Regions from separate parts of the Massilia sp. NBRC 108631 genome, predicted to be linked through region 1. Evidence: predicted binding sites of a transcription regulator. Region 1 holds the regulator's gene; the other holds the start of a gene.
The links. Region 1 encodes FliA, which starts transcription of late flagellar genes. Its sites were predicted from a motif close to CTAAAGTTTNNNNNNNNNNNGCCGNTA; they were not measured.
Positions count from the first base shown of each region.

Region 1 (15,273 bases):
GCGTGAAGTGGCCACCTTCGTGGTGCTGATGACGGCCGGCGCCATGCTGTGGATGTTCGGTTCCAGCCTGGTGCGCGACCTGTCTTCGGCCATGGTGTCCGGCCTGGCGCTGGACAAGGAGCAGATCTTCAATGCCGACGTGCTGCTGACCCGTGTCGGCGTGGACGTCGGCCGCGTGCTGCTGGCTTGCCTGCCGCTGGGCGTGGCGGTGATGGTGGTGGCGCTGGTGTCGCCGCTGCTGGTGGGCGGCTGGCTGTTCAGCGGCAAGGCCGTCACGCCCAACCTGATGAAACTCAACCCCATGCGCGGCCTGGGCAATATGGTATCGACCAACGCGCTGGTGGAGCTGGTCAAGGCCATCGTTAAGACCATCGTGGTCGGTTTCGTCGCCTACCTGGTGGTCATGAAGCAGAAAGACGCCGTGATCGGCCTGGCCATGGAGCCGTTCAAGCTCGGCAGCGCCCACATGCTGGACATGCTGGGCATGAGCTTTTTGTTCATCGTCGGCTCGCTGGGCCTGATCGCCGCCATCGACGCGCCGTACCAGATGTGGCACTACGCCAACAAGCTGAAAATGACGCGCCAGGAAATGATCCAGGAGTCCAAGGAGTCGGACGGCAATCCGCAGATCAAGGGCAAGATCCGCCAGCTGCAGCGCGAGATGGCCAAGCGCCGCATGATGGCCGACGTGCCGACCGCCGACGTGGTGGTGACCAACCCGACCCACTACGCGGTGGCGCTGAAGTACACCGAAGGGTCGGGCGCGCCGAAAGTGGTGGCCATGGGCACCGACGAAGTGGCGGCCAAGATCCGCGAGCTGGCGCGCGAGCACAAGGTGGCGATCCTGGAAGCGCCGGCGCTGGCGCGTGCGCTGTACAAGCACAGCGACATCGGCGACGAGATTCCGCAGCGCCTGTACGCGGCCGTGGCCGAAGTGCTGGCCTATGTGTTCCAGCTGCGCGCCTTCAAGCCGGGCGGCCGCTATCCGGACCGTCCGACCAGGCTCGACGTGCCGAACGATATGGACCCCAACCATCCGGCCTACGAGGCGGCCAAGCTGGCCAGGCAGCAAGCCTTGCAGAACAAAACCGATAAGAACCGCGACAACAGCAACGGAGCAGCATCATGAACAGCATCAGAATGCCAGAATGGATGAACCGCACTGTCGGCGGCATGAGCGGCGCCGGCAGCAAGAGCCTGGCCGCGCCTATCCTGATCATCATGCTGCTGGCGATGATGATCCTGCCGCTGCCGGCCTTCGCGCTGGACCTGTTCTTCAGCTTCAATATCGCGCTGTCCATCATCGTGCTGCTGACCGCGCTGTACACCGTCAAACCGCTCGACTTCATGGCCTTCCCGACCGTGCTGCTGGTGTCGACCATGCTGCGCCTGGCGCTGAACGTGGCCTCCACCCGGGTGGTGCTGACCGAGGGCCACACCGGCGCCGGCGCGGCCGGCAAGGTGATCGAAGCGTTCGGCCACTTCCTGATCGGCGGTAACTACACGGTCGGTATCGTGGTGTTCATCATCCTGACCATCATTAACTTCACCGTGGTCACCAAGGGCGCGGGCCGCATCGCCGAGGTGGGCGCGCGCTTCGCCCTGGACGCGATGCCGGGCAAGCAGATGGCGATCGACGCCGACCTGAACGCCGGCCTGATCGGCGAAGCCGAAGCGCGCAAGCGCCGCAGCGAAGTGTCGATGGAAGCCGAGTTCTACGGCGCCATGGACGGCGCCTCGAAATACGTGCGCGGCGACGCCATCGCCGGCATCCTGGTAACGGTGATTAACATCGTCGGCGGCCTGCTGGTGGGCCTGATCCAGCACGACCTGGCCTTCGGCGAAGCGCTCAAGGTCTACACCCTGCTGGCCATCGGCGACGGCCTGGTGGCGCAGATCCCGTCGCTGGTGATCTCGATCGCCGCCGGTATCGTGGTGTCGCGCGTGGCCAGCGAGCAGGACATCGGCACCCAGGTGATCGGCCAGCTGTTCGCCAAGCCGCAAGTGCTGTACGTGACCGCCGGCATCATCGGCGGCATGGGCCTGATTCCCGGCATGCCCAACCTGGTGTTCCTGCTGCTGGCTGGCGTGCTGGGCGGCGCCGGCTACCTGATGGACAAGCGCGCCAAGGCGCGCGCCGGCGGCGCGGACGGGGCCGCGCCCGGCACCCCGGCCGCGGAAGCGGCGGCGGCCGCCAGCGCCGCGGCTGGCGCGCCGGAGCAGGAAGAAGCGTCCTGGCAGGACATCCTGCCGGTCGATACACTGGGCCTGGAAGTGGGCTACCGCCTGATTCCGCTGGTCGACAAGACCCAGGGCGGCGAGCTGCTCAAGCGCATCAAGGGCATCCGCAAGAAGTTCGCGCAGGAAGTGGGCTTCCTGGCGCCGCCGGTGCACATCCGCGACAACCTGGAGCTGAAGCCGTCGGCCTACCGCATCGCGCTCAAGGGCGTGGAAGTGGGCGCCGGCGAAGCGTTCAACGGCCAGTTCCTGGCCATCAATCCCGGCATGGCCAGCGGCACCTTGCCCGGCCTGGTGACGGAAGACCCGGCCTTCGGCCTGCCGGCCATCTGGATCGACGCCGGCTTGCGCGACCAGGCGCAAACCATGGGCTACACCGTGGTGGACGCCGGCACCGTGGTGGCCACCCATCTGAACCATTTGATCACCACCCACGCCTCCGAACTGCTGGGCCGCGCCGAAGTGCAGGCGCTGCTGGACCACCTGGGCAAGGAATCGCCCAAGCTGGTGGAAGACCTGGTGCCGAAGATGCTGTCGCTGTCGACCCTGCAGAAAGTGCTGCAGAACCTGCTGGCCGAAGGCGTGCACATCCGCGACATGCGCTCCATCATCGAGACCCTGGCCGAGCACACCGTGCACACCCAGGACCCGAACGAGCTGACCGCGCTGGTGCGCATTTCGCTGGGCCGCGCCATCGTGCAGCAGCTGTTCCCGTCCGGCGGCGAGCTGTCGGTCATGACCCTGGACAACCGCCTGGAACGCCTGCTGATGCAGGCGCTGGCCGCCAGCGGTCCGGAAGGCGCCGGCATCGAGCCCGGCCTGGCCGACACCATCGCCCAGCAGGCCCAGGCCGCCGCCGCGCAGCAGGAAGCGCTGGGGCTGACGCCGGTGCTGCTGGTGCCCGGTCCGCTGCGCACCCTGCTGTCGCGCTTCCTGCGCCGCGCCCTGCCGCAGCTCAAGGTGCTGTCGCACGCCGAAATCCCGGAAACCAAAACCATCCGCGTCACCGCCCTGGTCGGCGCACAGTAATTCCCCCGAGCAAAATCGAGCCTGACCCCTCTTTCCGCGCAGGAAAATGGGGCCAGGCTCGATTTTGCCATTCTGGAATAAGGGGCGGTTTTCCTCCCTGTTCCCCCGATCGTTTCTCTGATGCATCGTCAATAATGGCAGCATGAGAGTGAGCCGCGTCCGACTTGAAGTCGCGGCACTTGCGTAACAGGGGAACTGGTCATGAACGTCAAAAAATTTACTGCACCTACGTCGCGTGAAGCATTGCGCAAAGTACGCGAGGCCCTGGGGCCCGATGCGGTGATCTTGTCGAATCGCCCAACCGATGGCGAAGTGGAAATTCTCGCCCTCGCCAACGACGATGCCGCCTCGCTGGCGCAGCCTTCCCCGGACTCGCCGATGGCGCAGCCCAACCCTTACCTGGACCTGCCGGAAGCGCCGTCCTACCTTGCGCCGCTGGCTCCGGTGGCCGCCGCCAAGCCGATGTCGCCGATGGAGGCGCTCGACGCCGCAGCGATGCGCGCCGCCACCCAGCGCGGCGCGGCCGGGGCCGCGGCCCCGCGCGCCGCAGCCCCGGCGCCGCGTCCCGCGGCCGAAGCGCAGGTGCGCCAGGCCGTGCGCGCGCCCGCTGCGGCGCCGTCGCTGGACCTGGACCGCATCAGCGCCATGGTGGCCGACGCCGTCAACAGCGCCAAGGCCAACGCGGCTGCCGAAATGAGCGGCATGATGAATGAAATCCGCGCCATGCGCGGCATGATGGAAACCCAGCTGGCGGAGATCTCCTGGGGCTCGACCCAGCAGCGCGAGCCGCAGAAGGCCGCCGTGCTGCGCGAACTGCTGGCGGCCGGCTTTTCGGCCAGCCTGGCGCGCTACCTGATCGACAAGCTGCCGGCCGGCCGCGACGCCGCCGACAGCATGCGCTGGATTAAGACCGTGCTGACCCGCAACCTGTCGGCCATCGCCAACGAGGACGCGCTGATCGAGCAGGGCGGCGTGTTCGCGCTGGTCGGCCCCACCGGCGTCGGCAAGACCACCAGCACCGCCAAGCTGGCCGCGCGCTGCGTGATGCGCCACGGCCCGGACAAGCTGGCCCTGATCACCACCGACGCCTACCGGATCGGCGCCCACGAGCAGCTGCGCATCTACGGCAAGATCCTGGGCGTGATGGTGCACTCGGTCAAGGACGAGGCCGACCTGCGCATCGCCCTGAAGGAATTGCGGAACAAGCACACGGTGCTGATCGACACGGTCGGCGTGAGCCAGCGCGACCACATGGTGGCCGAGCAGGTGGCCATGCTGCAAGGCACCGACGCCAACGTCAAGCGCCTGCTGTGCCTGAACGCCACCTCGACCCAGGAAACCCTGAACGAAGTGGTGCGCGCCTACCAGGGCAGCGGCCTGGCCGGCTGCATCATGACCAAGCTGGACGAGGCCGCCTCCATCGGCAACCTGCTGGACGTGGTGATCCGCCAGAAACTGAATATGTTCTACGTCTCGAGCGGCCAGCGGGTGCCGGAAGACCTGCACCTGGCCGACCCGGCCGCGCTGATCGAGCGCGCCTTCCGCCTCAAGCAGGGCGCCGCCGCCGGCCAGTACGCCGACAGCGACCTGCCGCTGGTGATGGCCGCCGCCGGCTACGCCGCCAACGACATCGGCCTGCGCGAGGTGCGCCTTGGCTAACTTCGATTTCGACCAGGCCGAAGGCCTGCGCCGCATGCTGGCTGGCCCGCAGCCGCGCATCGTCACCTTCCTTTCCGCCACCCCGCAGGACGACAAGGGCGCCATGCTGGTCAACCTGGGCGCCTCGCTGGCGCGCGCCGGCAACGACGTGCTGCTGGTGGACGCCTGCGCCAGCGCGCACGGCGTCGCTTCCCGCCTGGGCGTGGACGACGGCGCCAGCCTGCTGGACGTGGCGCGCCAGGAATGCGGCCTGAACCAGGTGATCCACCAGGTGCCGCAGGGCTTCGGTGTGGTATCGATGACACGCGGCGTGGCCCGCTCCGGTCCGGACGAGACGCGCCGCCTGGCCAAGGCCTTCGACGTGCTGGCCAAGCAGACCGGCCTGGTGATCGTGGACGGCGAGTTCGACGGCGAGGCGTTCCCGGTGCCGGTGATGGCCAGTTCCGACATCGTGGTGCAGGTGTCGAACAGCGCCACCTCGATCAAGAACGCCTACAGCATGATCAAGCGGCTGAACCACGAACTGGGCCGCCGGCCCTTCGGCATCGTGGTCACGGGCGCATCGGAGGCCGAAGCCAAGGTGGTTTACGATAATATGGCGCAAGCGGCAAGCCGATACCTGGCCGTCACCCTGGTTTCCATGGGTTCGGTGCCGGCCGATGAGTACTTGCAGCGCGCGGCGCGCCTGGGGCGCGCGGTGGTCGATGCCTTTCCTCTGGCCGGTGCATCGGTCGCGTTCCGGCAACTGGCAGGCCGTCTGGCGCTGGCCGGTGCGCCTCAATTCCGTACGGGGAGTAGCAACCATTTTAGCGTCTGAGAAAAACTAGAAACGATATGTACACGGCCAAAGGGAAAGCGGACAAGAACTCGCTGCTGACGGAGCACATGCCGCTGGTAAAGCGGCTGGCCCACCATATGAAGGCCAAATTGCCACCCAGCGTGGAAGTGGATGACCTGGTCCAGGCCGGCATGATCGGCTTGCTCGATGCTATCAACCGCTACGAAGAAACCCACGGCGCCCAGTTTGAAACCTATGCCGTGATGCGCATCCGCGGCGCCATGCTCGACGAGCTGCGCAACAGCGACTGGATGCCGCGCAGCATGCGCCAGGACATGCGCAAGATCGAAACCGCGATGGCCACCCTGCAGCAGCGCCTGGGCCGTCCGCCGAGCGAATCGGAAGTGGCCAAGTCGCTCAAGCTGTCGCTGGCCGACTACCAGGAAATGCTGTCCGAGGGCGGCGGCCACCAGCTGATCTATTACGAAGACTTCCGCGACGACGACGGCGGCGAGAGCTTCCTCGACCGCTTCCACAGCGACGAGGACGCCGACCCGCTGCGCGCGCTGCTCGACACCGACTTCCGCCAGGCCGTGATCGACGCCATCGACGCCTTGCCGCCGCGCGAGAAGATGCTGATGGGCTTGTACTACGAGGAAGAATTGAACTTGAAGGAAATTGGCGCCGTCATGGGCGTGTCCGAATCACGCGTATCGCAGCTGCATACGCAAGCGGTAGCGCGGCTGCGCGCCTCGTTACGGGAGCAGGCATGGACTGGGCCAGCATAGCAGGATTGATATTGGGCGTGGCCGGGGTGCTGGTCGGCCAGGGCCTGGAGGGGGGCAAGCTGAGCTCGCTGCTCCAGCCGGCCGCGTTCGCCATCGTGGTGGTCGGCACCCTGGGCGCGGTGCTGCTGCAGACCAAGCCGGCCACCTTTGTGCGCGGCTTGCGCATGGCCAAGTGGATCGTGGCGCCGCCGCCGGACACGCGCATCTCGCTGGCGCGCGAAATCGGCGCCTGGAACGCCACCGCCAAGCGCGACGGCATGCTGGCGCTGGAGCGCCACATGCTGGTGTCGAAAGACAAGTTCAACGTCAAGGGCCTGCGCCTGATTGTCGACGGCATCAACCCGGACAAGCTGCGCAACCTGCTCGACACCGAAATCACGGCCTACGAGACCGCCGAGCGCCAGGCGGTGCGGATCTGGGAATCGGCGGCCGGCTATTCGCCCACCATCGGCATCCTGGGCGCCGTGCTGGGCCTGATCCAGGTGATGGAAAACCTGGCCGATCCGGCCAAGCTGGGCTCGGGTATCGCCATCGCTTTCGTGTCCACCATCTACGGCGTGGGCATGGCCAACCTGTTCTTCTATCCGATCGCCAACAAGCTGAAGAACATCGTCACGCAGCACGTGCACCAGCAGGAAATCGCCGCCGCCGTGTTCTACGACATCGCCACGGGCGACCACAGCCGCGTGATCGACGAGCGCATCGCCACCTTGCTGCGCGAGTACCACTGACATGGAACGCCGCGCGCGCAGGAAATTCGACGACGAGGCCGAGAACCACGAGCGCTGGCTGATCTCCTACGCCGACTTCATCACCCTGCTGTTCGCCTTTTTCGTGGTGATGTATTCGATCGCCGCCGTCAACACCGGCAAGTACAAGATCTTCTCGGACGCGCTGGGCGACGCCTTCGGCGGCCAGGGCGCGGCCAAGCCCATCAACACCCAGGTGCAGAACCTGCCGATTCCCAATCCCGCGCTGCGCCGGCGCACCGAGCTGCTGCGCAAGGAAAAGGAGCAGATGACCAGGCTGGCGCAGGACCTGCTGTCCACGCTGGCGCCGCTGGTCAAGGAAGGCAAGGTGCGGGTGACGCAGAACAGCCGCGGCGTGAGCGTGGAGATCAACGCCAGCGTGCTGTTCGATCCCGGTGCGGCGGTGCTGACCAGCGAATCGCGCGAAGCGCTGCAGGCGGTGGCGGTGCTGCTGAAGGAGGACCCGCACGCGGTGCAGGTGGAAGGCCACACCGACAACCAGCCCATCCGCAACAACAATTTCCCGTCCAACTGGGAGCTGTCGGCCTCGCGCGCCGGCGCCGTGGTGCGCCTGTTCATCGACGCCGGCGTGGCGCCGTCGCGGCTGACGGCGGTGGGCCATGCCGACAACCACCCGGTGGCGCCGAACGACCAGCCGGACGGACGCGCCCGCAACCGCCGCGTGGCGGTCACCATCCTGTCCGGCATTCCCGACCCGTCCACGGAAGTGCCGACCGCGCCGCCGGCCCCGGCGCCGCCGCCGTAGCGCTGGCGCGCACCGCGCAAGCGGCCAGCGGTGCGGCTACGCCGGCGCGGCGCGCTGCCAAGCCTCCCTGCGGCTGTTTTTGCGTCGCCGCCAGTGCCAGCCGGCGCCCACGCCCGCCACGCCCAGCAGCAAACCGCCCACCGGGGCAGGGACGGGCAGGGCGCTTTCTTCTGCCAGCGCCGGCCCCTCGCGCAGCTCGGGCGGGAAGGGGCGCGGCGGCACCGGCACGATCTGCCACTGCGACTCGTCCTGCGGCGCGCGCGCAAGGTACTCGTCTATGGAAAACACCGGCGCCGAGCCGAACGCGCGGCTGGACGGCACCTGCGGGATGCGCACCAGCACCAGCGCTTCCACGTCCTCCTGCAGCTGGCGCTCGTACGGGCTCAGCGCGCGTTCCTGCGGGCCGCCGCCGAGCAGCTTGAGCAAATCCTGGCCCAGCGCGGCGAATGCCACCGCCGGGTAGAGCCGGGTCTGTTCCTCGGTGAAATAGTCGTAGGCCTTGTGGCCGCTGGCCAGGCTCATGTCCTTGGCGGCCTTGTAGCCGTAAGCGCCGAGCGCCTTCAGGCGGCTGGTCGGGCCCTGCTCGGGCAGCTGCCAGCCCAGGCCCTTGAACACGTCCACGCTGATGCCGGCGCAGTTGGCGGCGGCGTGGCGGTAGCGGAAGTCGTGCCTGTAGAAGCGGCGGAAGGTGTCCTGCATGCTGCCCTGGAAGGCTTGCGCGGTGCGCGCGTCGCGCAGCACCGCCACCAGCATGGTCGACGGCCGGTAGTATTGCTGGCCGCTGTTCAGGTCCATCAGGTAGTTATCCATCGGCACCATGGACGCGATCACGCCTTTCTCGCTGTAGCTGTCCAGGTTGTAGAAATTGTTTACCATCCAGTCGGCCCATTCGCCGTTGCGGCCCATGCGGCCGGTCGCGACAGCGAAGTGGCCGCCGTAGGCTTCGTCGTCGTCGCCCTGGGCGCCGTTCAGCACGACGGCCAGCACCGGCTTGCCGCGCCAGTCGCGCTGGGCGCCGGGCTGGCGTTCCCAGATCAGCCGCGTGGCGTAAGCGCTGCGCGCACCGCCGTTTTCGTGGCGCACGAAGCCGGCCAGGCTGTCGCCGGCACTGAGCGGTTGGCGGCGCATGGACGCCGCGTCGATGACGAAGTCGCGCGGCCAGATGGTGCGCGCTTCGAAGGTCGGCTTGCCTGCCACGTCGCGCAGCGTGCCGCGCACGCGCACGTCGCGCTGGCGGAAGAAGTCGAGGCTGCCGGCATTGAAATAGGAGCGGTTGGAAGCGATCCTGGGCGCCAGTTGCATGGCCAGCGGCGCCGCGCCGGGCGCCTGCAGAGTACGGCCGGACGGCGCCAGCGTGGCCTGCCGGATCAACTGAGGCGCGCCCAGCCAAACGAGGTCCGGCAGGGCGGGCGAAGCGTCCGGGGCCGGAACGGGGCTGGTGGTGGCCGGGCCGGCCGGCCGGCGCGGCACGGCCAGGCCTTCCCCCTGGAAATACCACAGCGCCTGTTTGGGCGCGCAGCCGCCGCAGCCGCCGTCGTCGTAGCGGAACTGGCTGCCGTCGTACAGCCCCAGGCGCTCGCCGTCGAGCGCGGCAGTGACGGACGGCGCGGCGGCCTGGGATGTGGGCGTGGCCGCTAGCGCTGCGGCAAAGTTCAGCGTCAGGACGCTGGCGGCAAGGCAGGTATGTGTGTGCATGGTTGCATTATGCAATAGTTTGCATTAAATGCAACGTTGTTCCAAATGAAGATTGACGCCTGTCAACCTGCCAGGAAGCCGCGGCGCGGGTTGGCCGTCGTGGGTTGGCCGCTGGGGCCGTAGAAATTGCCTTGCGCCTGGGGCCGCAGCGCTTGCAGCGCGCCTTGGGTGTGGCTCAGGTGTTTGCTGATGAGGGTGCCGTTCAGGCGGTTCAGTTCTTTGGCTTCGCGCGTCAGGTCCAGTACCTGGGCCCACAGCGGGGCCGCTTCCGGGTCGCCGCTGGCGGCCAGCCACGCTTCCATGCCGGCTTCTTCCGCCTTGTAGCCTGCCGCGCCGAGCGCGTTGTGGCGTTGGCTGGCCAGCACGGCCATATCGTTGACCAGGGAAGACTTCCGTGGCGTCAGTTCCGTCAGGCCATCGATGTCCGCCGCCACCAGCTGCTGCTGTTCCTGCTTCAACACTTCCAGCAGGGCAGTGATGACGCGCTGTTCTTCGCGCAGACTGGACATGGGGGAGACGGAGGACATGGTTTACCTATCTTTTACGTGAGTGCAGCAGATCCTTGACTGTTTCCAGCAAGCCGTCCGCCACTTTTTCGGAATTGACTTGGAATTGCCCATCGGCAATCGCAAGCTTGATGCGTTCTACTTTTTTCGTGTCGAACACGGCGCTGCTGCCGCTGGCGCTGCTGGCGGCCATGGCCTGGCCCTGTGCCGACAGTTTCACGCTGTCGGTGCTGATCGGGGCGCTACTGGCCTTGTCGGCGCCGCGCGCGGTGGTGCTGGTGGCAGGCGAGGCCGGCAGGCCAGGCGTGCTCTTGACTGAGTCGTTAATTTTCACAGCAATATCCTCATCTGTTTGGGGCATAAAAACCCCGGGATCTGAGTAATTAACGGCGCCGTGATCATAAACTTTAGCGTTATTAGAACGCCACCTCCACCAGGCCCCCGGCTTTCGCCACGCCGCTGACCTGCTGCCCCCCGGCAGTCCTCACTTGCACGATCTGTCCTTCGGACGCGGCCGCCACCGCGCGGGCCTCGGCCGACACGCGGAAACCGGCGCCGCCGGACACCACCCGCACCAGCTGGCCGGCCGTGATGACCTGCTTGCTGCGCAGCGTGTCGAGCCGCATCGGCGTGCCCGCCGCCAGCGACACGCCGGCGCTGCGGCCGACCACCTGGCCGATGTCGGTGGCTATGCCGGCCGGCAATGTTGTCAAATCGCCCTTGACCAGCACCAGCTGGCCCGCCTCGATGGGCTGGCCCTGGGCCAGCGGCACGGCGCTGGCCACATAGTCGGCCTGCACCGTCACATTGGCTTGAATATACACCGTCCATGCGGAAGGGGCCGCACAGCGCACCCCTACCGTGGTCTTGCCCCAGGCGCGCGCGCCGGGCATGAAAAAGGCTTGCAGCTGGGGGCAGGGGGCCAGCGCCATGCGCTGGTCGATGGCACCCACGTTGACCGTGACGGCGCCCGGCAGTCCCACCGTCTGCGTCTGCAGGAATTGCTCCACGGCCTGGCGCACGGCGCCCAGGTCCTGGCGCGCCGGCGCGGCCGGCTGCTGGGCCACGGCCTGGGCAGCGGCGGCGCCCAGCGTGGCACTCAGCATCAATATGGCGGTCAACAGTGTGCGTTTCATGGTCGGTTCCCTTCGAATGTGGCCATGATAGCCCGCGCGCGCGCGGCCGAAGCGGGGAATAAGACGGCAAATCCGGGGCTGCTCGCGCGATCGGATCGCCATGCCCATCCGTATCATCGATCCTGTCACCAATAGAAAGTGGGCCGGAGGTAGCGATGTTAGGAAAACTGGACGAATTCATGCGCTTTAACGAGACGGCGCTGAGCCTGCGCTCGCAGCGCCAGACCGTGCTGGCGTCTAACATCGCCAATGCGGACACGCCGAACTACAAGGCCAAGGACATCGACTTCACCGCCGCCCTGACCAGCGCCATGGCCGGCGCATCCCAGCCGCTGAAGACGACGGCGCAGAAACATTTCCCTGTCCCCCAGCAAGGAGCTGGCACGCTGCCGGACGGTACGCCGCTGCAGTACCGCGGCATCGTGCAGGGGGCGGTGGACGGCAACACGGTGGACATGGATGTGGAACGCAACCAGTTTGCCGACAACGCGCTGCGCTATGAAGCCGGCATTACGCTGATCAATTCCCAGATCAAGGGATTGATGGCGGCGATCCAGGGAGGACAATAACCATGTCGCTGTTTAGTATATTTAACGTTTCCGGTTCGGCCATGAGCGCCCAGGCCCAGCGCCTGAACGTGGTGGCCAGCAACCTGGCCAATGCCGACAGCGCCACCAGCGCGAGCGGCGAGGCCTACCGCGCCAAGCAGGTGGTGTTCGAGGCGCAGCCGGCCGCCAACGGCGGCGCGTCCACCGGCGTCAAGGTGCAGCGCGTGATCGAAGATCCGTCGCCGCTCAAGCAGGTGTACGACCCCAAGCACCCCATGGCCGACGACAAGGGCTATGTCAGCATGCCCAACGTGAACGTGGTGGACGAGATGGTCAATATGCTGTCGGCGTCGCGCTCCTACCAGACCAACGTGGAAACCATGAACGCGGCCAAGTCCCTGCTGCTGAAAACGCTGACCATCGGTCAATAAGCCCATTTAAACAAGAGAGAAATCGATGCCTACCGCCGCCACCACCGCCGCGCCCGTCAGCGACGTGCTGCTGAACGCCGTCAACCCGAAAAAGGCCGTCGCCACCGACAGCGTGCAGGCCGACACCGACAAGTTCATGACCCTGCTGGTCACCCAGCTGAAAAACCAGGACCCGATGAGCCCGCTGGACAATGCGCAGATCACCAGCCAGCTGGCGCAGCTGTCGACGGTGACCGGCGTCAACAAGCTGAACACCACGCTGGAGTCGCTCAAGTCGAGCTACCAGTCGGCCGAGAGCGTGCAGGCGGCCGGCATGATCAACCACGGCGTGCTGTCCGAGGGCAAGAACGTCGGCCTGGCTGACGGCAAGGCCATCCTGGGCATCGACCTGGGCACGCCGGCCGATACGGTGAATATCGTCATCAAGACCGCCGCCGGCAAGGAAGTGGACACCATCCAGCTGGAAGACCAGCCGGCCGGCACCCTGCCCATTACCTGGGACGGCAAGACGTCAGACGGCAAGACCCTGCCCAACGGCAATTACGTGTTCAGCGTCGAAGCGCGCTCCGGCGGCAAGGTGCTGAAAGACGCGCTGGGCCTGCAGTTCGGCGTGGTGGCCAGCGTGTCCACCGGCGCCGGCGGCGTCAAGCTCAACGTGCCCACCTCGGGCCAGCTGAGCATGTCCGACATCAAGCAAATCCTGTAATTACTTTGTCACCCACCACCGCATAGGGGAAATCATGTTCCAACAAGGACTCAGCGGCCTGAACGCCGCAGCCAAATCGCTGGACGTCATCGGCAACAACATCGCCAACGCCAGCACCGTGGGTTTCAAAGGCTCGCAGGCGCAATTCGCCGACCTGTACGCCAACTCGCTGAACGGCGTGAGCGGCAACAACGCCGGTATCGGCGTGTCGGTGTCGCGCCTGGCGCAGCAATTCACGCAGGGCAATATCGAAACGTCCAACAACCCGCTCGACATCTCCATCAACGGCGGCGGCTTCTTCCGCACCACCACGCCCAGCGGCGGCGTGCAGTACAGCCGCAACGGCCAGTTCCAGCTGGACAAGACCGGCACCATCATCAACGCCCAGGGCAATGCGCTGACCGGCTATCCTGTGACCAAGGACGGTGTGGTGCTGCAGGGCGCGCCGGGCCCGATCAAGATCGACACCGCCGACCTGGTGCCGGTGGAAACCACCAAGGCCAACTTCGAGCTGAACCTGGACTCGCGCAGCAAGGTGCCGGAAAAGGTACCGTTCAACGCGCTCGACCCGCTGACCTACAACAAGCAGACCGTGCTGGACGTCTACGACAGCCTGGGCAATCCGCACGTGATGTCGACGTTCTACGTCAAGACCGACGCCAACACCTGGGACGTGTACGTGGCCAGCGACGGCGTCGAGCAGGCGGCGGCGGCAGTGGCAGCCGTGGTCAACAACGACGCCACCCTCAAGCCGCTGCGCGACGCCTACCAGGCTGCGGTGCAGACCGGCGATCCGGTCCAGATCGCCGACGCCAACACCGCCTACTCGGCCGCCGCCGGCGCCTTGATGCAGGCGGCGCTGGACGCCGTGCCCAACGTCACGCCGGCGCAGAGCGCCAGGCTGCTGGCCGCCTACACCGCGCCGACCGACGTCGGCGCGATTGTCGGCACCAATCCAGACAAGATCAACGCGGCGCTGGCCGCTGCCATCAGCGCGCCGGCCAGCAAGGTGGGCACCCTGGTGTTCGACCAGAAAGGCTCGATCAACACCACGGCGATGGCCGCGCTGACCCCGGCCCAGTCGCTGCCGTTCAGCATCACGCTGCCGCTGTTCCCGGACACCGGCTCGGTCGAGCCGCTGGTGATTGAAACCTCGTTTACCGGTACCACCCAGTACGGCACCGCCACCAGCGAAAAGGCGTCCACCCAGGACGGCTACTCGTCCGGCCACCTGGAGCGCTTCGCGGCCGGCGCCGACGGCGTGATCCTGGGCCAGTACAGCAACGGCAAGTCGCGTCCGCTGGGCCAGATCGTGCTGGTCAACTTCGCCAACCCGGACGGGCTGACGCCGCTGGGCAACAATGCCTGGGCGGAGAGCTCGGCCTCCGGCACGCCACAGGTGGGCACGCCGGGCACCGGCAGCAACGGCCAGCTGCGCTCGGCCTCGGTGGAAACTTCGAACGTGGACCTGACGGCCGAACTGGTCAACATGATCACCGCGCAGCGCGTCTACCAGGCCAACTCGCAGACCATCAAGACCCAGGACCAGGTGCTGCAGACGCTGGTCAACCTGCGTTAATAGGAAGGCAAGCCATGGACCGCCTCGTCTACACCGCCATGACCGGCGCCAGGCATGTGCTGGAGCAGCAGGCCACCGCGTCGAACAACCTGGCCAACGCCACCACCACCGGCTTTCGCGCCCAGCTCGATTCGTTCCGCGCGGTGCCGGTGCAGTCCGAGGGGCTGCCGACCCGCACCTTCGTGGTCGATTCCACCGTCGGCGCGGATTTCCGCGCCGGGCCGATCCAGACCACCGGGCGCGCGCTCGACGTGGCCTTGCGCGGCGAGGGCTGGATGGCGGTGCAGGCGTCCGACGGCACCGAGGCCTACACCCGCAACGGCAGCCTGAAGGTGAGCGAAAACGGCTTGCTGCAAACCACCAGCGGCCAGACCTTGATGGGCGAGAACGGCCCGATCGCGATCCCGCCGCAAAGCGAGGTGGCGATCGCTTCCGACGGCACCGTCAGCTCGATCGACACCAGCCAGACCAAGCCCGGCCCGGCCAACGTGCTGGGGCGCATCAAGCTGGTCAATCCGGAGACCAAGGGCCTGGAGCGCGGCAACGACGGCCTGTTCCGCCAGAGCAGCGGCCTGCCGGCCGCGGCCGACGTCAACGTGCGCCTGGTGGACGGCGCGCTGGAAGGCAGCAATGTCAACCCGGTGGACGCCATGGTCAACATGATT
Region 1 covers NZ_BAAKJE010000049.1:23,178-38,450, forward strand. Annotated here, with positions in the region: gene flhB (flagellar biosynthesis protein FlhB) at 1-1,129, shown strand, start outside; gene flhA (flagellar biosynthesis protein FlhA) at 1,126-3,267, shown strand; gene flhF (flagellar biosynthesis GTPase FlhF) at 3,469-4,926, shown strand; gene AC6H42_RS05665 (MinD/ParA family ATP-binding protein) at 4,919-5,743, shown strand; gene AC6H42_RS05670 (RNA polymerase sigma factor FliA) at 5,761-6,492, shown strand; gene AC6H42_RS05675 (flagellar motor protein) at 6,474-7,223, shown strand; gene motD (flagellar motor protein MotD) at 7,225-8,007, shown strand; gene AC6H42_RS05685 (hypothetical protein) at 8,044-9,702, opposite strand; gene AC6H42_RS05690 (flagella synthesis protein FlgN) at 9,765-10,229, opposite strand; gene flgM (flagellar biosynthesis anti-sigma factor FlgM) at 10,237-10,542, opposite strand; gene flgA (flagellar basal body P-ring formation chaperone FlgA) at 10,625-11,344, opposite strand; gene flgB (flagellar basal body rod protein FlgB) at 11,500-11,913, shown strand; gene flgC (flagellar basal body rod protein FlgC) at 11,916-12,323, shown strand; gene AC6H42_RS05715 (flagellar hook assembly protein FlgD) at 12,349-13,029, shown strand; gene AC6H42_RS05720 (flagellar hook protein FlgE) at 13,064-14,608, shown strand; gene flgF (flagellar basal-body rod protein FlgF) at 14,623-15,273, shown strand, end outside.

Region 2 (15,273 bases), on a different contig from region 1:
GCCGCACGCCGATCTGGTGATCGAGGCGCGCGAAGTGGCCGGCAGCGGCGACTTCCCGATCAAGAAAATGCCGTCGCGCGTGTCCGCCATCGAGAAAGCGGCGCCGGACGTGGTGGTGATTTCGCTGCAGCTGCCGGCCAATGAAACGCTGCAGTACCGCGCCGGCCAGTACATCGAATTCCTGCTGCGCGACGGCAAGCGCCGCAGCTACAGCATCGCCACCGCGCCGGACAACGGCCCGCTCACGCTGCACATCCGCCACATGCCGGGCGGCCTGTTTACCGACCAGGTGTTCTCCACCATGAAGGAACGCGACATCCTGCGCTTCGAAGGCCCGCTGGGCACCTTCTTCGTGCGCGACGACAGCGACAAGCCAATGGTGCTGCTGGCTTCGGGCACCGGCTTCGCGCCGATCAAGGCCATCGTCGAGCACCTGGTGCACACCGGCTCCACGCGCGCCATGACCTTGTACTGGGGCGGCCGCCGCCCGCAGGACTTGTACATGGACGCGCTGTGCCGCGAGTGGGCCGCCAAGCTGCCCAATTTCAGCTACGTGCCGGTGGTGTCGAACGCCGAAGCGCAGGACAACTGGAGCGGCCGCACCGGCTTCGTGCACCAGGCCGTGATGGCCGACCTGCCCGACCTGTCCGGCTACCAGGTGTACTCCTGCGGCGCGCCCATCATGGTCGAGAGCGCCAAGCGGGACTTCGTGGCGCAGTGCGGCCTGCCGGACACCGAGTTCTACGCCGACGCCTTCACCAGCGAAGCCGACCTGGCCAAGTAAAGGTCCGGCCCGCCGCAAGCGCAGTTGTCTGACATCAGGCACAATGACGGGCTAAGCCAGCCTGTCATTGTCCCCATGTCCTCTTCCAGCAACGGTTTCGCCGTCCTCAAGCACCGCAATTTCGCTTTTTACCTGTCGGCCCGCGTGCTCGGCACCCTGGCGGTGCAGATGCAGCATGTGGCCATCGGCTGGCACGTCTATGCCCTGACCGGCAACCTGTACGACCTGGGCCTGATCGGCCTGGCGCAGTTCGCCCCCTTCCTGCTGCTGATCCTGCCTGCCGGCCACGTGGCCGACCGCTACAACCGCCGCAACATCATTGCCTTCTGCCTGGCTGCACAGCTGCTGTGCGGCCTGCTGCTGCTGGGCTTTACCTTGACCGGCCTGGGCATCGTCTGGCCGGTGTTCCTGATCCTGACCCTGTTCGGCAGCGCGCGCGCCTTCATGATGCCGGCCACCCAGGCGGTGCTGGTCAACATGGTGCCGCCGGAGGATTTCAGCAAGGCAGTGGCGCTCAGCTCCTCCACCTTCCACATCGCCGTCATCCTCGGCCCCACGCTGGGCGGCCTGCTGTATTTCTACGGCGCCACGACGGTCTTCCTGGCCGCGTCCGCGCTGCTGGTGGTGTCGGTGGCGCTGATGTGCATGACCAAGACCGCGCCGCAGGCCGTGAGCAAGGAACCGGCCAGCTGGCACAGCGTGCTGGAGGGCTTGCGCTTCGTGATGTCGCGCCCGGTCGTGCTGGGCGCCATGTCGCTGGACCTGTTCGCGGTGCTGTTCGGCGGCGCCACCGCGCTGCTGCCGGCGCTGGCTGCGGACGTGCTGCACGTGGGGCCGAGCGGCCTGGGCTTGCTGCGCACCGCGCCCGGCGTGGGCGCCGCGCTGTGCTCGGTGGCGCTGGCCTTCTTCCCCATCACGCGCCGCGTCGGCCTGTGGATGTTCGGCGGCGTGGCGCTGTTCGGCGCCTGCACCGTGCTGCTGGGCTCGACCACCAGTTTCATCCTGGCACTGCTGGCGCTGCTCCTGATGGGCGCCGGCGACATGATCAGCGTCTACGTGCGGCACCTGCTGGTGCAGTACGAAACGCCGGACGAGATCCGCGGCCGCGTCAGCGCCGTCAACTCGGTGTTCATCGGCGCCTCCAACGAGCTGGGCGAGTTCGAATCCGGCGTCACCGCCGGCTGGTTCGGCCTGACGCGCGCGGTGGTGTTCGGCGGCATGGCCACGCTGGCCGTCACCGGGCTGTGGAGCGTGCTGTTCCCGGTGCTGTCGCGCATGGACCGCTTTCCGCACGCCGAGCGCGCAGTGCGGTCGAAGGCAGCTTAAGCAAACGCTAAGCTTCAATAACTGGCAAGCCGCAACAAAAGGAGTAAGATGGAATCGCGTCCCCCCTGAACCGGGTACGCTTTGATGAACAAACGGGAGCAGTGTATGCAAATCAATGTCAACACCGATAAGACCATCGAACGTCATGCTGGCCTGAATGACCATGTCCAAACCGTCGTCACCGCAGCCATCAGCCGCTTTGCCGAACACATCACCCGAGTCGAAGTCCACCTGAGCGACAACAACAGCCAGAAATCGGCTGACGGCGACAATCGTTGCCTTATGGAAGCGCGCATCACCGGCTATCAGCCGATTGCCGTCAGCGACCACGCCGCCACCCTGCACCAGGCCATCAACGGCGCGGCCGACAAGCTGAAGCGCGCCATCGACAGCGCCCTGGGCCGCCTGTACGACAAGCGCAACGTGCCGCTGTCGAAAGCGGTGTCGGAAGCAGCCGACGAAGAAACCACCGAATAAATCCACCATAGGCCGCCGGCCCGCCAGCAGCTAGCCGCCTGTACCAGGCACTAGCGCTGCGCCAGCCGGCGCAGGTAGGCCAGCCCCTGCAACGCGCGGCTGCCATACCAGGACAGCATTTCCCCATCCACCAATTGCACCGGTTTGCCGATCTGGCGTTCCAGCGCGTCCACGTGCGCCTCCGTGAAACGGTAGGGCTCGGACGACAGCAGCACCTGGTCGATCTGCGCCAGCAGCTGCGGCGTCCAGTCGAAACGCGGATAGCGCCCGCTGTCCAATTGCGGCACCTGCCAGCCCATCTCTGCCAGCATGCGCGCGATATAGGTGTCGCTGGAAATACTCATCCAGGGATCTTGCCAGATGCAGTACAGCACGGTCTGCGCGGGCGCCGGGCCGGCTTGCCGCATGGCCTGCAGCGCCGCATACTCGGCCTCGAAGGCGGCGCACCAGGCTTCCGCTTTTGCCTGCGCGCAGAAGATGCCGCCCATCAGGCGCGCCAGCGCCAGGTTGTCGCGCGGCGCCAGCGGATGGGTCACCACCACGTGCGGCACGAATTCGGCCAGCGCGTCGGCGGTGGGCTTTTCGTTTTCGTCAATATTGACTATCACATGGGTCGGCGCCAGCGCGCGGATCTTGCCCAGGTTGACGTCCTTGGTGCCGCCCACCTTGGCAATCGCGCGCACCGTTTCCGCCGGGTGGATGCAGAATCCGGTACGGCCCACCAGCTGTCCGGCCAGTCCCAGCTCGCACAGCAGTTCGGTGATGGAGGGCACCAGCGAAACGATGCGGGCGTCGGGATCGGCGGGATGCGGCTGTCCCAGGGCGTCGGTATACATCATTGCTTTATCGTGTTGTGGTTCGTCGCAGTATTGAAACACAAGGCGGCCGCGCAGTGTAGCCACGCGCGCGGTTTGCGCTATGATTGCCTCACAGTATTCATTCTTTTTTTCGGAACTTATCTTGAAGCAGATCACCACCTTTAGCGAGTCCGGCTACCGGATCGACGACTTGCAGCTGTTCCGCGATTCCGACGCCGCGCTGGCGGCGCGCTCGCTGGCGCACTGCCCCGTGGTGCAACTGCAGCAAGGCGAATCGGTCACCGACAGCAGCCGCGCGCGGCTGTATATCGTGCTCAGCGGCGCCCTGTCCGTAAGCGCCGACACCCGCACCGGCATGGCCGACGGCACCGTCAGCAAGGTGCTGCCGGGCGAGAGCGTGGGTGAGCAGTCGGTGCTGGACGAGGAAGCCAACCTGTCGGCCATGACGGCGCTGGAGACCAGCGAGCTGCTGGTGGTGGAGGCCGAAATCGTGTGGCGGCTGATCGACGAATCGAACGGCGTGGCGCGCAACCTGCTGCGCCTGCTGTCCTTCCGCATCCGCGCCGCCAACGCGCAGTTGCGCCGGCGCCAGAAACTGGGCGAGTTCTACCGCCAGATGTCGATGATAGACGGGCTCACCGGCCTGTACAACCGGGCCTGGCTGAATGACCTGCTGCCGGAAATGGTGGCCAGCGCGCACGGCGCCGGCAAACCGCTGTCGCTGATCATGATCGACCTGGACCATTTCAAGCTGTTCAACGACAGCCATGGCCACCTGGCCGGCGACCAGGCGCTGCGCGCGGCGGCGCAAGTGCTGAGCGGCGCCTTGCGGCCGTCCGATTGCGCGGTGCGCTATGGCGGTGAGGAAATGATGGTGCTGCTGCCGGACACCAGCGACAAGGTGGCCGTGGTGGTGGCCGAGCGCCTGTGCGAGCGCATTCGCCAGGCTGTGGTGTTCCGCGACATGCGCTTGCCGCTGCCGCACCTGACCGCATCGCTGGGCGTGGCCAGCCTGCTGCCGGGCCAGGACGACCATGGCCTGATCGCCACCGCCGACGCCGCGCTGTACCGCGCCAAGGACGGCGGCCGCAACCAGGTGGCGGTGCAGGAAACGCTGTTCTCCTAGGCGTTCGCGCCGTCGTCCGCCGGGGCCGGCGCCCGCTTGCTGTCGGCAAACTGCTGCAAGCCCTGCTTCACCAGCTCGTAGGTCTTGTCGATATTGCCGGCGATATCGCCCTGCAGCACCTGCAGCCCTTCCAGTATCCCGCGCGCCTCCTTGAAACCCTGGTCGACGCCGCCCTGGATGGTGTCCATGAACTTCTGCAGGACCGCTTCGTCGTCCAGTCCCTTGTTCTGCGCCTTGAAGGCGTCGAAGAACGCCGTGCTGAGCGATACGATGCGGCCCGCCGTCCCTTCCGGCGTATTGTCCTGTCCGGCCGCCTTCTGGATTGCGTCCGGGCCGAAGTCCGGCGCCAGCGCCTCGTTGATGCCGGTCAGCGCCGATTTGTAGAGCAGCGCCAGCGGTTCGTTGCCGGACTTGATGGCCACCGACATCGACGCTTCCATGATGGAAGTGTTGAGCTGCTGCCGCGCCTGCACCCGGGCCGGCGGCGCGGAATCGGTGGCGTCTGCCCTGGCCAGCGGCGCGGCAACCGCCCCGCCGGGCTTCAGTGAAGTCGGATTTACCATAATCGCTCTCCTTGTTTACGCCATTCCCCTTTATCATATCGGCCAGAAAACGGCGAACTGTAGCCCAACTGCAGCCATACCTCCCACCGATAGAACGAATCCATGAGCCAGCAAACTTTCCTTTGGCATGACTATGAAACCTTCGGCGCGCAGCCGCGCCGCGACCGGCCGGCCCAGTTTGCCGCGATCCGCACCGATGCCGACCTGAACGAGATAGGCGAGCCTATCATGCTGTACTGCCAGCCGGCGCCCGACTTCCTGCCCGATCCGCAGTCCTGCCTGATCACCGGCATTACCCCGCAGCAATGCCTGGAATGGGGTGTGCCCGAGCACAAGTTCGCCGCCACCGTCGAGCAGGCGTTTTCCCAGCCCGGCACGGTGGGCGTGGGCTACAACACCATCCGCTTCGATGACGAGGTGACGCGCTTCCTGTTCTGGCGCAACCTGATCGATCCCTATGCCCGCGAATGGCAGAACCAGTGCGGCCGCTGGGACTTGCTGGACGTGGTGCGCATGACGTACGCGCTGCGCCCGGAAGGCATAGAATGGCCGCTGCGCGAAGACGGCAAGCCCAGCTTCCGCCTGGAGCACCTGGCGGCAGCCAACGGCCTGCTGCACGAGTCCGCGCACGACGCGCTGTCCGACGTGCGCGCCACCATCGGCCTGGCACGCCTGATCAAGCAAAAGCAGCCCAAACTGTGGGACTTCTGTTTCGCCCTGCACAAGAAGGACCGCGTGGCCGACGAGATCGGCATGCATTTGCTGCCGCACCTGCGCCAGCCTTTCCTGCATGTGTCCGGCATGTTCCCGGCTGAGCGCGGCTGTATCGGGCTGGTATGGCCACTGGGCACGCATCCCACCAACAAGAACGAAGTCATCGTCTGGGACTGCGCTTACGACCCGAGCGAGCTGTATGGCCTGGACGCGGACACGGTGCGCATGCGCATGTTTACGCGCAGCAGCGAACTGCCGGAAGGCGTGACGCGGCTGCCGATCAAGAGCGTGCACCTGAACAAGTCGCCCATGCTGGTGTCCAACCTGAAGACGCTGTCGCCGGCGATGGCGGCGCGCTGGGGCATCGACGTGGAACAAGCCAGGCGCCACGCGCAGACGGCCGCGGCCGGGCCCGACCTGGCTGCGCTGTGGGCCCAGGTCTACCACCGTCCCGGCGCGGCCGAGGAAACCGATGTGGACGAGGATTTGTACGGTGGCTTCGTCGGCAAGGACGACCGCCGCCTGCTCGATGCAATGCGCAAGGAAACGCCGGCCAAGCTGGCCATGATGACGCCGCCGTTCGACGACGCACGCCTGGGCGAACTGGTGTTCCGCTACCGCGCGCGCAACTTCCCGCAGACCTTGAGCGAGCAGGAAGCCGAGCACTGGGAAGCGCACCGCGCCGCGCGCCTGTTCGACGGCGCCGCCGGGGCCAGGACGGTGGAGCAGTTGTTCGGCGAGATCGACCAGCTGTCCGAAACCGCCGACGAGCGCGGCGAGCAGATTCTCGGCGCGCTGTACGACTACGCGGAGATGGTGGCGCCGCAGCGCTACTAGGGGCGCTGGCGGCGCCGGCGGGCCAGGCGGCTGGCGCCGTAAGCCGCCGGTGCTCAGCCCGCGCGGTGGGCGTTGATCGCGTCGCGGGTTTCCTGCGCCACGCGGCGCGCGGCCATGGCGAAGTCCTCGCCGGGCTGCTGCGCGGCGTACAGGATGGCGCGCGAGGAATTGATCATCATGCCGGTGCCGTTCGCGGTGCGGCCGGCCGTCACGGTCGCGGCCACGTCGCCGCCCTGCGCGCCAACGCCCGGCACCAGCAGCGGCATGTCGCCGATGATGGCGCGCACCTGCGCCAGCTCCTCTGGGAAGGTGGCGCCCACCACCAGCGCGCACTGGCCGTTGGCGTTCCACTTCTCCGCCACCAGGCGCGCCACGTGCTGGTACAGCGGTTTGCCGTCCACGTTCAAGAACTGCAGGTCCGAACCGCCCGCGTTCGAGGTGCGGCACAGGACGATGACGCCGCGGTCGGCCCATTCCATGTACGGCTCCACCGAATCCGACCCCATGTAGGGGCTGACCGTCACCGCGTCCGCACCGTAGCGGTCGTAGGCTTCGCGCGCATACTGGCGCGCGGTGGCGCCGATGTCGCCGCGCTTGGAATCGAGGATCAGCGGGATGTGCGGGTAGTGCTGGCGCGCGTAGGCACAGATGGCTTCCAACTGGCGCTCGGCGCTCAGCGCGGCGAAATAGGCGATCTGCGGCTTGAACGAGCAGGCCAGGTCGGCCGTCGCGTCGATGATCTCTTTGCAGAAGTTGAAGATGCCGTTCGGGTCTTGCTGGAACTGGGCCGGCAGCTTGCCCATGTCTGGATCGAGGCCGACGCACAGCAGGGAGTCGTTGGCCGTCCATGCGGCATTGAGCTTGTTAATGAAATTCACGACCACCCCTCCGATTGAAATGCAAACCCGGCATTATAGCGTGAAGTAAAATTCGCCCCATCGATCAACCCCAGGAACCACACCATGAAACTATCCCAAAAAGTAGCCATTGTCACCGGCGCCACACAAGGCATCGGTCTCGCCTGCGCCCAGCGGCTGATCGCCGAGGGCGCCAAAGTGATGCTGGTGGACATCAAGCCGGAAGGCGCGCAAGCGGCCGAGGCGCTGGGCGACCAAGCCCGTTTCTACACTGCCGACGTGAGCCAGAAAGCCGACGTCGATGCGCTGGTGGCCGAAACCATGGCCGTGTTCGGCCGCATCGACATCCTGATCAACAATGCCGGCGTGACCCACAAGGCCGACTTCCTCGACCTGACCGAGGACGATTTCGACCGGGTGATGCGCATCAACCTCAAATCCATGTTCCTGTGCAGCCAGGCCGTGGCGCGCCAGATGGTCAGGCAGCACAGCGGCTGCATCATCAATATGTCCAGCGTCAACTCCGAACTGGCGATACCGGACCAGGTGCCGTACGTGGTGTCCAAGGGCGGTATCAACCAGTTGACCAAGGTGATGGCGCTGAACCTGGCCCAGCACGGCATCCGCGTAAACGGCATCGGCCCCGGCACCATCCTCACCGAGCTGGCCAAGAAAGCCGTACTGGGCAGCCCGGAGGCGCGCCACACCATCCTGTCGCGCACGCCGATGGGCCGCTGCGGCGAACCCGAGGAAGTCGCTTCCATCGCCGCCTTCCTGGCCAGCGACGACGCCACCTACATGACGGGCCAGACGCTGTTCGTCGACGGCGGCCGCCTGGCCCTGAACTACACGGTACCGGTCAAGGAATAAGCGGGACAGTTATATAAAAAACTTATGCCTGATATCTAAAACGAAAATTAGACATATATGCTGTGCCGCAGCATAATTGCACCTGTCTCCACTATTCTCCTCCAAGATAATAGTTTTAAGCCCGCTTTCACCAGCGGGCTTTTTTTTGCCCGGAATTTGTTTGCGCCCTCTTGAGAAATGTCACGCTGGCGTCATATGGGGCGTATAAACTTGTTTCATCTGCTGCACATGCAACCGATATGCGTGGCAACAGAACGGTGCGCCCAGTGCGCACCACCCGAATTCTCTGCTCTCTTGACCCGGATATGGGTTTTACGGCCCGCTTTAACCAGCGGGCATTTTTTTTGCCGCATGTTATCCTTGCACCATGCTTTCCCTACTTCAGCAAGTCGTCCTCACATCCGCCCACGCCAACTTGCGCTACCGCGCCGCACTGGTCCTCTACCTGATGATACTGGTGCTCGGCTCCATTCCCGGCGCCCGCAGCGACATCGGCTCGGTCGCGCCCGGCGTGGTGCTGCATTCCTGCGCCTATGCCGGCCTGACTTTTTTGCTGTTTACCGGCGGCACCGGCAGCGCGGCGCGGCGCGCCATCAAATCGGTGCTGACCATCATGGCGATGGGCGCGCTCGATGAGCTGGTACAGAGCTTGCTGCCCTACCGTCACGGCGCGGTTGCGGACTGGGCGGTGGACACCGCCGCCGCCCTCGTCACGGCCAGCATCATGTGGCTGCTGTGGAACCGCAACAAGGTGGCGGCCTAGCCCGGACTGCTCTTGCCTTCCGGGCCGTGCTGGCCGAACTCCAGCTCGCGCTGGCGGTGCCGCACATCCATTCCTATCTTGCGCAGAATGGCGCGGGTCTGCCGCTTGCGGCTGGCGCAGGCCAGGCTGCCGCTGGCCCGCTCCGCGTCCAGCCGCATTTCCAGCAACTGCTCGGCTTTCGCCAGGCGCACCAGTCCCAGCAGCGCCTGCGCATACGCATGGCGCTGGCGCATCCCCGGCTGCAGCCCGCAGGTAGCTGCGATCAAATCTTCAATTACCTTGTCGGTCCTGCGCTGGAACATAGCCCCCCCTATAGATTTCTGACACGCAATTATGGCCAAGCATTTCAGGTAATCGTTTGATATGCGTCAAGGGTGCACGCTTCAGGGGAAACGAATGGCATCATCGGAACTCCAAACTATTCGAGCGGATGCTCGCATAACGGAGATCATCATGAAGATAAAAAACACTTTACTGCCCTGCGCACTGCTTGCGCTGGCCGGCTGCGCCTCGGACCGCAGCACCTCGATGGACAATGGCGGCAGCACAGCCAGCAGGGGCAGCAGCACCAGCAGCATGGACGCCGGTACCGGGAGTACCGCCAGCACTGTGGGCCAGGCGGCTCCTGCCACGGCGTCGCCCGACGCGCGCAGCGCCGCCAGCATGGCGCAGGCCGGCACTCCAGGCAGCGGCGTGGTCCAGACCATAGACCAGATCACGCGGCAGGATGCCGCGTCAATGGGACTGTCCGCCGGTGCGGCGGCGGCCGGCGGCAGCATGGGCTCCCCCAGCGACAAGATCTACCGCGTTACCGTGCGCATGGACGACGGCACCACCCAGACCGTGCTGGCAGAAAGCATGCCCAGCTACAAGAGCGGTGACCGCGTGCGCTATGCCAACGGCATGATCTCGCGCGACTCGCAGTAAGTGGATCAGTAAATCTGTTCCACTTGGTAGCCGCGCTGGCGCAGCAGTTCGGGCACGCCCTGCGCGCCCAGCAGGTGCAGCAAGCCGACACCGACGAACGCCGTCTGGTCGGCCTTCATGATGTTTTCGATCGAGGCCGCCATCTCGGGATTGCGCTTGCCCAGCAGCGTACGGTCCATGAAGGCGGCGGACACGCTGTCGCCGCGTATCATGGATTGCAAGGCCTCGTTCATGCCTGGCGCATCCGCCTTGCTCCAGGCATCGATCAGGCTGGCGGTCTTTTTCAGCGCAACGCCGCTGGCCAGTTCAGCCAGGTTCTCACGCAGATAGGTTTCCTGCTGCGCGTCATTCATGGAGGCGAACAGGCCCAATTGATAATCCGCACTTTCCAGTTCGCGCAGCGGCTTGCTGTGCTGCGCGGCTTCCTTGAGCAGGAACTGCTCCACGCCCTGGCTACGCATATAGCCGTGCCGTTCCATCTCGGCGCCGATCAGCAGGTTCGCCAACAGCCACGGCCGGTATTGTTCCAGGTTGTCCAGCGACATGCCGGCACGGGCCAGCGCCTGCTGCAGCAGGGCCAGCGTTTCACGCGACAGGTGATTGCGGATGGAATCGCCCTTCGGATAGCGGCCGTGCGCGGCCAGGGCCTCCTGGAACGGTTCGCTGGCACGCACGTCCAGTTCCAGCACCAGCGCATTCGAATCGGCCAGCGCACGCGTCACTTGCGGTTCCAGCGGGAAGAAGGCCTGCTTGCCTGCGTGTACCGTGCCGAACAGATAGCTGGTGCGGCCGTCGTGCTGCACCTTGAACAGCGCGCCGCGGCGCGGCGCCGCCGCTTCCATGGCAGCGGCAATGGCGCCGGCCGGCTGCGCGTGCGCGCTCATTTCCATCTCGGCGCTAACGGCTGGCTGGCAAACAAGCTGGCAAACAGCAAACAGCAATGCACAAACTGACAATGATATACGTGGCATGCAGAGTCCCCTGCCGGGATCGTTGACGATCCGGCATCCCAAATGGTGAGTGAAAAGGATGAGATTTAGCTAAGAAGCGGCGTGAAAGTAGGCCTTGTTGCGATTGATAGTAAGGCTTATTTTTCCGCGTGGGAATACACAATGGGGCGGACTGAGCAAAAAAAACGCGGCGCACCAACAAAAGTGCGCCGCGCCGATATCAAGCTTGCATCAACGTGCCAGTTCGACCAGCACAGCGGTGTACATCTGCAGGTTCAACAGCAACTGTTTGGTGGTAATGAACTCATGCTCGGAGTGGCCGGTATAGGCCGTGCCCGGCATGGCCGGACCGAAGGCCACGGCTTTCGGGAACAGGCGCGAGTTGGTGCCGCCGCCGATCGAGATCGGCTTGGCGTTCTGGATGCCGGTGTAGTGCGAGAACACGTCCAGCAGCACCGGCAACTGCGGCGCATCCGCCTGCACCCACGGCTCGCCGATCTGCATGGCGATGGCGGCCTGCGGCGCATGGGTGCGCTTCCACTGGTCGAAGGCCTGCTGGAACTCCGCTTGCAGCTGGGGGCCGGGCTTGCCTTTCGGGCGGCGGATATTGATGTTCAGCTCGATACCGCCATCCTTTTGCTTGAGCACGGTGGGCGCCACCGTCATCGGTCCCATGAAGTCGTCGCGGTAGGCCACCTTGCCGAAGCGCTCGCCGTGGATGCCGGTGCCGACCAGGTCGTTGAGCATGGTCACCATGCCGGCGGCGGCGGTGGCTTTCCATGGCTGCACCTTGAGTGCGTCGGCCAGCATGCTGATGGCGTTGACGCCGTCTTCCGGCTTGGACGAGTGCGCCGACAGCCCGAGCGCGGTGATTTTCAGCGCGCGCCCCTGCCAGGCGTACTGGTAGCGCATGCCCTTCTGCGCGGCGGCGCGCGCGCGTATCCGTTTTTCCAGCGCCGGCGTCGCGTTGGCGATCACGGCGCTGGCGTCTTCCGGAATCTGGCTGCCGAAGAAGCCGCCCGCAAACTCGCTCAGCAGCGGGCCTTTGCTGTCCGCCGCGGCCGGGACAGGCTGGGCGGGCATGGTCACTTTCACCGCGCCCCAGCCTTTCTCGGCCGTCACCACCGGATACTCGGCGTCCAGCGTGATGTTCATCTGAGGCGGCGTGTGGTCTTTCAGGAAAGCCTCGAGCGGCGCCCAGTCCGATTCCTCGGCCATGTACACGTACAGTTCCAGGCGCTTTTTCAATGCCACCTTCTGGTCCTGGATGGCCTTCATCGCATACATGGCAGTGGCGATCGGACCCTTGTCGTCTTCCGAGCCGCGCGCGATCAGGCGGCCCGGCTCGCTGGTGCTGTCCAGCTCGAAGGGTGACTTGGCCCACTTGGCCGGATTCACCGGCTGCACGTCGCCGTGCGTGATGATGCCGACCCGGTCAGCACTCTCCCCCAGGCCGATTACCACGACGTAGCCATGGTCTTTGTAGTCCAGGCCCAGGCGCGCGGCCTCCTCTTTCAGCATCTGCTTGAAGGCGATGTGCTGCGGGTTCTTGTCGGCCGTGTAAGCCGGATCCGCCACGGTGTTGTAGCTGACCATGGCGGCCAGCGCGGCGGTCATCTGTTGCGGATAGGTTTCAACTGCGTAACGGGCGGTGGCGGTGGCCGCCTCGCTCAGCGCGGCGGCCTGGGCGCCCGGGTAGAGCACGGCCTGCGCCAGCATGGTTATCAATGCAATTTTTTTCAGCTTCACGTCTCGTCTCTTGGGTTAGTGTTAGTGTTCTGGACAAAATTTCAAAAAAGCCAAACAAGTGTAACGGAAAGGCCATGAGCGCGTCAGGGCCTTCATTGAAACCCGGCTTGCCGCCGCCATATCACAGCCATGACGCCATTTTCCATACTCGACCTCTCCCCCATCGCGCTTGGCAGCGATGCCGCCGCCTCGCTGCGCAACACGCTCGATCTGGCCCAGCACGGTGAACGCTGGGGCTACCAGCGCTACTGGCTGGCGGAACACCACGGCATGCCGGGCATCGCCAGTGCCGCCACGTCGGTGGTGATGGCGCACGTGGCGGCCGGCACCAAGACCATCCGGGTCGGTGCGGGCGGCATCATGCTGCCGAACCACTCGCCGCTGGTGATCGCCGAGCAGTTCGGCACGCTGGAAGCGCTGCACCCGGGCCGCATCGACCTCGGCCTGGGCCGCGCACCCGGTTCGGACCAGACCACCGCGCGCGCCCTGCGCCGCAGCCTGGCATCCGACGCGGACGAGTTCCCGCAGGACGTGCTGGAGCTGCAGGACTACCTGTCCGACGCGCCGCGCCAGCAAGTGCTGGCGGTGCCCGGCAAAGGCGCCAAGGTGCCGCTGTGGATACTCGGCTCCAGCCTGTTCGGTGCGCAGCTGGCCGCGCACCTGGGCCTGCCCTATGCGTTCGCCTCGCATTTCGCGCCGGCGCAGATGATGCAGGCGGTGGCGCTGTACCGTGCCAACTTCAAGCCGTCGGCGCAGCTGGACAAGCCGTATGTGATGCTGGGCTTCAATGTGTTCGCGGCCGACACCGACGAAGAAGCGCAACTGCTGGCCACCTCGATGCAGCAGGCCTTCGTCAACCTGCGCACCGGCCGGCCGTCGCAGTTGCCGCCGCCGCTGGCCAACTACCGCCAGAGCCTGGGCCCGCAGGAAAACGCCATGCTCGATTCGGTGCTGTCCTGCTCGGCGATCGGCTCGCCGCAGACGGTGAAAAAACAGCTGCAAGGCTTTATCGACAGCACCCAGCCGGACGAACTGATGATCACCTCGCAGATCTTCGAGCACAGCAAGCGCCTGCATTCCTACCAGATCACGGCCGGTCTCCGCGAGCGGCTTGAGCCAGCGCAAATGCGCACGCCTTAAGCATAGCCATACCTCTCCTGCCTGCTTAACTGGAACAGGGCAGCTTGCCCGGCCACGCAGCAGGAGAGTGCAATGAAAACCCCGACCGCCACGGGCAGCGCCGTCGCCGCCTTTGCCATCCGCATCGCCACGCTTGCCGCCGCCGCTGCCATTGCGGCCGCCGTTTTCGCCGCGCAGCCCGTCCAGTCCCATCCGCCTGCGCCGCCGGAGCGTCCCACCAGCTACATGAAGGTGGACATCACCGAAGACTTCGGCGCAACGCTGGCGCGCATGCGCGCCGCGCGCGCCGCCCTGATGCAGCGCCAGCGCGAGCTGCTGGCCCAGCGCTATGACCTGGCCAACCGTCCCAGCGGCGCCACCATGTTCCGGGGCAAGCCTGTGCAAGGTGGGGTGCGCGTCAAGCTGCCAGCGGGCATGAGCTGGCAGCGCCTGGCCGACCTGGGCGCCGACGACATCCGCGCGCGCGACCTGTTCCCGGCCGGCTTCCTGCCGCTGCCGCATCCCAATCACGCCGAGGGCGGCATGCTGTTCCCGCAATTCCAGATCGACGAACTGAAGCGCCAGGAGCAGCGCGACCTGACCCGCTTCGACCTCGACTTCGACTTGCCCGACCACTTCCTGCCCGAGTTCCCCGCGCCGATCTTCCTCACCACGCGGCCCGACCTGGGCGACGTGTCCGGCGGCAAGCTGCTCACCATCGACAACTTTCACGGCATGTTCAATGGCCTGCTCAATCCCAAGCAGCTCGAAGGCCTGCGCCTGCTGCTCACGCCCTTCCCGCAGCAGCAGTTCAACCAGACCGAAGACCGCCGCGCCGAGCGTCCCAGCCGCGGCGTGGCCTGCCTGGACTGCCATGCCAACGGCCACAGCAACGGCGCCACGCACCTGGTGGGCGACATCCGCCCGCAGATCTTCCGCCACCGCATCGACACGCCAACCTTGCGCGGCTTGAACATCCAGCGCCTGTTCGGCTCGCAGCGCGCGCTCAAGACGGTGGAGGACTTCACCGAGTTCGAGCAGCGCGCCGCCTACTTCGACGGCGATCCGGTGATCGCCACCAAGAAAGGCATCAACCCGCTCGAGCGCGGCAGCCAGGTGCATTTCATGGCCGAGTTCCAGGCGCTGCTGGACTTCCCGCCCGCGCCCAAGCTGGGCATCAACGGCAAGCTCGACCCGAACAAGGCCAATGACAGCGAGCTGCGCGGCCAGGCACTGTTCTTCGGCAAGGCCCAATGTTCCACCTGCCACGCCGCGCCCTACTACACCGACAACCTGATGCACAACCTGAAAACCGAACGCTTCTACAAGCCGCGCATCGTCAACGGCATGATGGCCGCGTCAGACGGCCCCATCAAGACCTTTCCCCTGCGCG
Region 2 covers NZ_BAAKJE010000244.1:27,437-42,709, forward strand. Annotated here, with positions in the region: gene AC6H42_RS25985 (CDP-6-deoxy-delta-3,4-glucoseen reductase) at 1-784, shown strand, start outside; gene AC6H42_RS25990 (MFS transporter) at 860-2,110, shown strand; gene AC6H42_RS25995 (HPF/RaiA family ribosome-associated protein) at 2,216-2,587, shown strand; gene AC6H42_RS26000 (helical backbone metal receptor) at 2,638-3,426, opposite strand; gene AC6H42_RS26005 (GGDEF domain-containing protein) at 3,548-4,531, shown strand; gene AC6H42_RS26010 (DUF5610 domain-containing protein) at 4,528-5,094, opposite strand; gene sbcB (exodeoxyribonuclease I) at 5,197-6,645, shown strand; gene pyrF (orotidine-5'-phosphate decarboxylase) at 6,699-7,523, opposite strand; gene AC6H42_RS26025 (SDR family NAD(P)-dependent oxidoreductase) at 7,608-8,372, shown strand; gene AC6H42_RS26030 (VanZ family protein) at 8,740-9,135, shown strand; gene AC6H42_RS26035 (hypothetical protein) at 9,132-9,437, opposite strand; gene AC6H42_RS26040 (hypothetical protein) at 9,589-10,062, shown strand; gene AC6H42_RS26045 (TraB/GumN family protein) at 10,068-10,946, opposite strand; gene AC6H42_RS26050 (dipeptidase) at 11,244-12,761, opposite strand; gene AC6H42_RS26055 (LLM class flavin-dependent oxidoreductase) at 12,891-13,901, shown strand; gene AC6H42_RS26060 (hypothetical protein) at 13,974-15,273, shown strand, end outside.
Region 2: AC6H42_RS26010 (DUF5610 domain-containing protein) is a predicted target of FliA. The motif match lies at 5,131-5,157, and genes of this name have one in related genera.